2 regions of the Lysobacter sp. 1R34A genome follow, and region 2 is predicted to be linked to the other one. Evidence: riboswitches for the same ligand, from Rfam matches in the RefSeq annotation. Region 2 holds a riboswitch; the other holds the start of a gene.

Region 1 (4,205 bases), on a different contig from region 2:
CCGCGCCATTCCGCGCCCCAGGCGAAGGTCACCGGGTACTGCCAGCCGAAGTCGACCGACTTGGTGAAGTCCAGGTTGAGCACGTGCTGGGTGACTTCCAGCGCGCCGGCGTAGAACTGCGTCGGCGAGGTCGGGCCGAGGCTGCGGTTGAGCGTGTTCTCGATGTCGAAGGTCAGGCCGTTGTGGCCGTAGTTGTAGCTCAGGTCGATCTGGGTGCCGCCGGCGGTTTCGCTGCGCAGGCCGAACACCGCGGCGCGGTCCTTGCTGACGTTGTGGATCTGCGGCAGGAAGCCGTTCGGATAGATCGACGGGATGTTGCGCGGGTCGCCGGCGAAACGGAAGTAGCCGTTCGACAGCACGTCGCGTTCGCTGTAGCTGCCGAACGAATAGAAGCTCAGGTATTCGGTCGGGCTGTACTCGCCGTTGTAGGAGAACGCGCCCTGGTCGATTTCGGGATCGCCGTAGCGCTGTTCGACGCGGCCCTGGAACGGGCGTGCGCGATTGGTCTGATCCTGATGCCCGGCCTGCGCGGCCAGGTGCAGCCAGCCGTTTTCGCCGAGCTTGATGCCGGTGTCGCCGGACAACTGGTACTGCTTGCCGTCGCCGGCGCTGTACTGGCCGTAGCGCGCGGCGATGCTGCCGCCGGTGCCGCTGCCCTTGAGCACGACGTTGATGACGCCGGCGATCGCGTCGGAACCGTACTGGGCCGAGGCGCCGTCGCGCAGCACTTCGACCCGTTCGATCGCGGCGATCGGAATCGCGTTTAAATCGACCGGCGAGGAGCCGCGTCCCTGGCTGCCGTTGAGGTTGATCAGTGCGGTGGTGTGGCGGCGCTTGCCGTTGACCAGCACCAGCACCTGGTCGGGGGCGAGGCCGCGCAACTGCGCCGGACGCACCGCGTCGGTGCCGTCGGTGATGGCCGGGCGCGGGAAGTTCAGCGAGGGCAGGGCGCGCGAGAGCGCGGTGGCCAGCTCGACGGTGCCGGTGGCTTCCAGGGTTTCCGGGGTGATGATGTCGATCGGCGCGGTGGACTCGGCGACGGTGCGGTCGGAGACGCGGGTGCCGGTGACGATGACCTGGTCCAGGGTCTTGGGGTCGCTTTGCGGCGCGTCCTGCGCGTGGACCGGCGCGGCGAGCGCTACCAGGAGGCCGAGGGCCAGAGGGTGACGTAAACCGGCGAAGGTGCGGCGGACGGGCATGACGACTCCTTGGTGGGGATGACAGCGATGTCATCCGGATTTAACACGAACCTAACAACCGGTCAATAAAGCGGCCAAATCTTGCCTAACGCAAGTAGTAGAAAGGTGGTAAGGCACACTATTTGAAGGGGCCGGGAGGCCGGCGGCGGCTGCGCTGGGCGCGGAACGGGTTTGCTGGCCTCGCCTGCGTCATTCCGCGAAGGCGGCTATCGCAGACTCCGGATTGACGCCGCGGTGGAGCTGTGGATCCCTGCCTTCGCGGGGATGACGCTGCGGGGCCGGGCGCCACGCGGAGCGTTGGCCGCGACACCGCGACTCCCCGCGCCCGCACCCAACCCGGTGGCGTCCCCGCCGTGCATCACTGCTAAGATGCGCGCGCTCAAGGTGATCGCCGACACGGTCGGCGATTGAAACGGGAATCCGGTCCCCGCTTCTGGCGTTCGCCAGGACGGTCAATCCGGAGCTGCCCCCGCAACGGTAAGCGAGTACACGTACCGCACGACGCCACTGTGTTCCGACACGGGAAGGCGCGGTACGGGAGACCGGTCCGATCTCGGGCCGACTCCGCTCGCAAGCCCGGAGACCGGCCCGGAGCGCGAACCGACAGGCGGAGGGCCGCGTCCGGGGCATCGGCGCGCGCGCCGTCTCCGTTCTGCCGTCTGCCTGTCACGACCTGATCTAGACCGCGCGGGTGAGGCGCGGCCATGGAGAGCCGACCGTGACGTTCCGTTTTTCCGTATCCCCGCGCCCTGCGCGCTTTCCTGCGCGCAGCGCTTTCGTGCTCGCCGGTTGCGCATTCGCCGCTTCGGCGCCGGCCGCGCCCGCGATCGATCTCGACCAGGTCGTGGTCACCGCGACCCGCACCGCCCAGACCCAGGACGCCACGCTCGCCGCGGTGACCGTGATCGACCGCGCCCAGATCGAACGCCTGCAGCCGGGGTCGTTGCCGGAGCTGTTGCGCGGCACGCCGGGCGCATCCTTCGCGAACAACGGCGGCCCCGGCAAGGCGACATCGTTGTTCCTGCGCGGCAGCGAATCCGACCACGTGCTGGTGCTGATCGACGGCGTCAAGACCGGTTCGGCGACCAGCGGCGGCGCCTCGCTGCAGGACATTCCGGTCGAGCAGATCGAGCGGGTCGAGATCGTGCGCGGCCCGTTCTCCAGCCTGTACGGTTCCGAGGCCATCGGCGGCGTCATCCAGATCTTCACCCGGCGCCCGCAGGGCGCGTTCGTGCCGAGCTTCAGCGCCTCGATCGGCAGTTACGCCACCCACCGCGGCAGCGCAGGCGTCGCCGGCAAGGGCGAGCGCGGCTGGTACTCGATCCATGCCGCCCATGAAGATACCGACGGCATCAACGCCTGCCGCGGCAAACCCTCACCGGGCGGCGCCGGATGTTTCACGAACTCGCCGGACCGCGACGGCTATCGCAGCGATTCGCTGACCTTGCAGGGCGGCTATCGCTTCAACGAGCAGTGGGACGCCGAAGCGCGGCTGCTGCGCGCCGAAAACCATAACCAGTACGACGGCAGCCAGAACAACGAGGCCGACGGCGTGCAGCAGGTCGCCGGCGCCAGGTTGCGCTACCGGCCCAGCGACCGCTTCAACCTCAGCGCCAGCGCCGGACGCAGCGAAGACCTCAGCGACACCTACAAGAACGGCAAGTACTCCAGCACTTTCGAGACCCGCCGCCAGCTCGGCTCGGTGCAGGGCGATATCGGCATCGGCAGCGGCCTGCTCACGCTCGGCTTCGACTGGCAGCGCGACCGCATCGACAGCAACACCCGATATGCCCGCGGCGCCCGCATCCTGCGCGGCGCCTTCGGCCAGTGGCAGCAGAGTTTCGGTGCGCATGCGCTGCAGGCCAGCCTGCGCCGCGACGACGACAGCCAGTTCGGCGGCGAGTCCACCGGCAGCCTGTTGTGGGGCTGGAATCTCAGCGAGGCGCTGCGTTTGACCGCGAGCTACGGCACCGCGTTCAAGGCGCCGACCTTCAACGAGTTGTACTACCCCGGCTACGGCAATGCCGGCCTGGCGCCGGAGACTTCGCGCAGCGTCGAGATCGGCCTGCGCGGCACCCACGGCGCGCGCCGCCAGCACGTGTGGTCGCTCAACGCCTACGAGAGCGACATCGACGAGCTGATCGCGTACGACGCTTCGACTGGCTTGCCCGGCAACGTCGACCGTGCACGCATCCGCGGCCTGGAAGCGGCATTCGACACCCGCTTGGCCGACTGGGATCTGCGCGCCAGCGCGACCTGGCTGGACCCGCGCAACGACAGCCGCGGCGCCAGCCGCGACAAGCTGCTGCCGCGTCGCGCGCGGCAGAGCGCTCGCATCGATGCCGACCGCCGCTTCGCGGTCGGCGACGGCGCCTGGTCGTTCGGCGCCAGCATCTACGCCGCGGGCGATCGCTACGATGACCTGGCCAATACCCGCCGCCTCGCCGGCTACGCGCTCGCCGATCTGCGCCTGGGCTACGCCTTCAACCCGGCCTGGAACCTGCAACTGGCCGCGAACAACGTGTTCGACCGGCGGTACGAAACCGCCGCGTTCTACAACCAGCCCGGGCGCAATTATCTGTTGACCCTGCGTTACCGGCCTTCCCGCTGACGGATCAGCAGCCTCGGCCCGCGTCGCGGGCTTTGCCGGCGGCCCCCGGGTTGCCGGCGCCTATCGAGAGTCGCGATGAAAAACTTGCCCGGCCCTATCCAATTGAGCGTGTCCTGCGTGCTGCTGATGGCGATGATCGCCACGCGCTTCCATCACTTCGGCGACCTGCTGCATCTGCCCGACGCCTCGATGGCGGTGTTCTTTCTCGGCGGCCTGTATTTGCGCCGCCACCTGGGCTTTGCGGCGTTCCTGCTCGCCGCGGTCGCCATCGACTATTTCGCGATCACCGGGCGCGGCCTGAATTTCTTCGACCACTACTGCGTGACGCCCTCGTATGCCTTCCTGCTGCTGGCCTACGCGGTGTTGTGGTACGCCGCGCGCTGGTATGCGCCGCG
Region 2 (4,205 bases):
CGATGCCGGGCCGTTGATGGAGACGCTCGAAACGGTGGCGGGCCATGGCGCCTTGCCGCGTCATGTCGGCATCAGCCTCGCCCTGTCGGCGGACGGTCGGCCGCGCGCGTTGAGTTGCTTCGTCGTGGCCAAGAGCTTGTTCCACCACGACGACGAGGTCGCGGCGATGTTGCGCAGCCTCGCCGACGGCGTGCCGGCGCGGCTTTACGAAGCTCTGGCCTCGGGGCCGGACGACGGGCGCTGGCGCCACGGCATGATCGGCGTGGTCGCCGACATCGCCGGCCGCAGCTGGGTGCAATGCGGGCTGCGGCCGACCTGAACCCGCGCCGTTCTTGGTGCCCAGAAAAAGCAAAGCCCGGCGAGGCCGGGCTTTGCATCGACGCTGGCCGATCCGAAGACCGGTCGGGCGATCAGTCGACCGGGGCGTAGCGCAGGGTCAGGAACCACTCGCGGCCGGGCTGGTTGAAGTACGACGAGGTTTCGTACTCGCGGTCGAATACGTTGGCCACGCGCGCCTGCAGGCTCAGGGCCGGGGTGATCGCGTACTCCGCGCGCAGGTCGAGGGTGCCGTAGCCGCCCAGGCGGGTGCTGTTGGCCACGTCGTCGTAGCGCGAGCCCGAACCGACCGCGGTCGCGCCGAGACGGAACTTGCCGAAGCTGCGATCCAGGTCGATGCGCGCGCTGTGCCTGGCGCGGCGCGGCAGGTCGTTGCCCCGGTAGAAGCCGACCCGGTTCTCGGTGTCGAGGAAGCTCGCGCTCGCCGCCAGGGTCCACTGGGCGAAGGCGGTGTCGATGCCGAGTTCGGCGCCGCGCATGCGCGCGCGGTCGATGTTGTTGGGCAGGTTGATCGACGCGTCGTAGGTGATCAGGTCGTCGGCGCGGGTGTCGAAGCCGTCGATACGGGCGTTGAAACGCTCGCCGCGGTAGGCCAAGCCGAGTTCCCAGGTCTTGGACTCTTCCGGACGCAGGCCCGCGTTGCCGAAGAACGGGTAATACAGCTCGTTGAAGGTCGGCGCCTTGAACGCGGTGCCGTAGCCGACGGTGACGCGCCAGCGCTCGGCGAAGCTCAGGCCCCAGGCTGCGCCGCCGGTGGTGTGGCCGCCGAACTGCTCGTTGTCGTCGCGGCGCAGGCTGGCCTCGAACGACTGCGCGCCGAAGCGGCCCTGGTACTGGACGAAGCCGGCCTTGTTGTCGCGCTCGCTTTCGTCGTACACGGTGTCGCTGTCGACGCGGTCGCGCAGCCAATCGAAACCGGCGGTCAACACGTGGCCGTCGAAGAGGTTGAAATCGGCCTGCAGGCTGGCGCTGTCGCGGTCGGTCTTGAAGAACCCCATCGGCACCTCGCCGAGGAAATTGTCCGAGCTGTCGACGTTGCGGCCGGCCAGCAACTGCAGGTGGACCGTTTCCGACGGGCGCCACTGCAGCTTGCCGCCGATCACCTGCTGCACGGTCTCGGAGCGGTTGACGAAGCTGCCGTCGTAATCGTTCTCGCCTTCGGCGCGCAGCGCCTGGCCTTCCAGGCTCCACCGCTCGTTGAACTCGAGGCCGCCGCGCAAGGACAGGGCGTGGCTTTCGTAGCCGTCGCGGTCGGGCTCGTCGGTGAAGCAGCCGGCGAACACCGGGAAGCCGGCGCCGCGGCAGGCATTGATGCCCTGGGTCTTGCGGAAGCTGTAGTCGGCGCCGAACCAGCCGCGGTCGCTGCGGCCGCCGAAGCCGGTGCCGAATTCGAGGCTGTCGTTGCTGCCGCCGCCGAAGCGCACGCGCGGCGCGAAGCCCTGCTTCTCGCGGCGGGTGAACACCTGGATCACGCCGCCGATGGCGTCGGCGCCGTACAGGCTCGAGCGCGGGCCGCGCACGATTTCGATCCGGTCGATCAGTTCCAGCGGCAGGTCCTGCAGCGCAGTCAGGCCCGAAGTCGGCGAGCCGACGCGGATGCCGTCGACCAGCACGAGTACATGATCGGACTCGCTGCCGCGCAGGAACAGGGTGGTGAGCTTGCCGGCGCCGCCCTGGTTGGACAGGGTGATGCCGGCGCGGCCGCGCAGCAGGTCGTTGAGGTCGCGCGCCTGGCTGCGCTCGATGGTCTCGCGGTCGAGCACTTCGACCGGGGTCAAGGCGTCGTTGACGCTGACTGCGGTGCGGTTGGCGGTGACGACCACTTCGTCGAGGTCGGTGGCTGCGCCGGCCGGAGCGGCGAGCGCGGCGGCGGGCAGCGCTAGCGCAGCGGCGATGGCGAAGGACAGCTTCAGTGCGCGCGTGGCGTGCAGGGCATGGGGGGTGCGGGCGGACATGGGGACAGCTCCAGCGCGCGCGCCAGGGGCGCGCGACGACGACGGCGGAAGGCGGTTGCGAGGAGGCAGCGGGCCGTGGAGACAGCCGGATAGCAGCCGCCGCGACGCCCTCCGCATCGCAACCTGTGGCGCCTCGAGGCCGGTCTCCGGACTCGCAAGCGGAGCGGCGCAGGGCCGGACTCCCGATGGCGGCGCCTTCCCGTGCCGAGCACAGTGGCGGTGGCCGCGATCTGTCTTGCTTACCGTTGCGGGGGCAGTGCCGGACTGGCGCCGATCCTCCCGCAGGAGAGGGCGCGTCACCGGCTTCCCGTTTCAACCCGTCGATCAAGCCAGCCGACGGGTCACCTCGAAGCGGTGCGCAGTCTACGCCAAGCCGGCGTCCGGGCCAAAACGCCGGGGCGGGCGGGGCGTCCGGGAGCGGCGGCGACGGGCTCAGTCGCGCCCGTCGTCCTCGTCGCGGCCGCCGGGGCGGTCGTCGTCGCCTTCGTTGTCCCGGCTGTCGCGGTCGTCGCCATCGCCGAGGCGGGCGCCGCCTTCGAACGGGTCGTAGCGTTCTTCGGCATGCATCGTGGTGTGCACCGGCGCGGCGGCCGGCTTGTTGCGCGGCGGCGGCAGCAGCGCGGTCGCCGCTTCGGCGGCCTGGATCAGCTCCTGCCGGCGCGCATCGCTGATCTCCTGCCAATGGCAGTCGAGCAACGCGCCTTCGATCGCGTACAACAGGTTGAGGGTCGGCTTGAAGCCGGCGCGCTTGACCCGCATGAAGGCCTCGACCGTGCCGATCGCCGAGATGTCCTCGTGGGTGCGCAGGCCGACCTGGCGCAGCCAGGCCGCGCTCTTGGGGCCGATGTTGCGCATCTTGGCCGCGGTCATGCCAGCGCCTCCACGTACACGCGCGCCAGCGCTTCCAGGCCGGCCTGGTCGTCAGCATCGAAACGGTCCGGGATCGGGCTGTCGAGATCGAACACGCCGATCAGGGCATCGCCATGCACCAGCGGCACCACCACTTCCGAACGCGAGGCCGCATCGCAGGCGATGTGGCCCGGGAAGGCGTGCACGTCGGCGACGCGCTGGGTCCGGCGGCTCGAGGCGGCCGCGCCGCACACGCCCTTGTCAAGCGGAATGCGCACGCAGGCCGGCAGGCCCTGGAACGGGCCGACCACGAGTTCTTCGCCGTCGTAGAAATAGAAGCCGACCCAGTTGAGGTCCGGCAGGGCATGGCTGACCAGCGCCGACAGGTTGGCGGCGTTGGCGATGCGGTCGCGTTCGCCGTCGAGCAGGCCGCGCGCCTGGGCGACGAGCTGCGCGTATTGCTCGGGCTTGTCGCCCGAAAGTGCGGAGGTTGTGAACATCATCGGAGTGTAACAGCGGCGTCCGCCGCCACTACCATGGCGGACTCCAGGCCCCAGGAAAAAGCGCGAGATGAGTCACACCCAGCCCCCGGTGCAGGCCGCCTCCCGACCAACGGACGCAACCGCGCTCGCGCGGTTCGCTCGCGGCGTATTCGTCACCGGCACCGACACCGGCATCGGCAAGTCGGTGGCCAGCGCGAGCCTGCTGCACGCCTTGCGCGCGCGCGGCCTGCGCGCGGTCGGCATGAAACCGGTGGCGAGCGGTTGCGAACGCACGCCGGAAGGCTGGCGCAACGAGGACGCCCTGCTGCTGCAAGCGGCCAGCGCGCCGACGCCGCCCTACGACGACGTCAATCCCTACGCCTTGCCGCAGCCGCTGGCGCCCGAGCTCGCCGCCGCGCAGGCCGGCGTCGAGATCGCGCTGGCGGCCATCCTCGCCGCGCATGCGCGCTTGTCGGCGCAGTCGGACACGGTGGTGGTCGAAGGCGTCGGCGGCTGGGCCGCGCCGGTCAGCGTCACGCTCGACCAGATCGATCTGGTGCGCGCGCTGGACCTGCCGGTGGTG

Evidence for each region. Region 2 has a riboswitch for cobalamin ahead of btuB (TonB-dependent vitamin B12 receptor). Riboswitches for the same ligand answer to the same signal wherever they lie in the genome.
Region 1: it holds a riboswitch for cobalamin, as region 2 does, so the genes downstream of both, btuB (TonB-dependent vitamin B12 receptor) here and btuB (TonB-dependent vitamin B12 receptor) in region 2, are expected to answer to the same signal.

What each region holds. Positions count from the first base shown of each region.
Region 1 covers NZ_JBPKJP010000002.1:66,469-70,673, forward strand. The annotation lists gene ACSAMQ_RS01460 (TonB-dependent receptor plug domain-containing protein) at 1-1,199, opposite strand, end outside; cobalamin riboswitch at 1,565-1,805, shown strand; gene btuB (TonB-dependent vitamin B12 receptor) at 1,918-3,810, shown strand; gene ACSAMQ_RS01470 (hypothetical protein) at 3,886-4,205, shown strand, end outside.
Region 2 covers NZ_JBPKJP010000109.1:5,923-10,127, reverse strand. The annotation lists gene ACSAMQ_RS17785 (hypothetical protein) at 1-319, shown strand, start outside; gene btuB (TonB-dependent vitamin B12 receptor) at 411-2,291, opposite strand; cobalamin riboswitch at 2,412-2,655, opposite strand; gene ACSAMQ_RS17775 (TfoX/Sxy family protein) at 2,724-3,161, opposite strand; gene ACSAMQ_RS17770 (GAF domain-containing protein) at 3,158-3,640, opposite strand; gene bioD (dethiobiotin synthase) at 3,711-4,205, shown strand, end outside.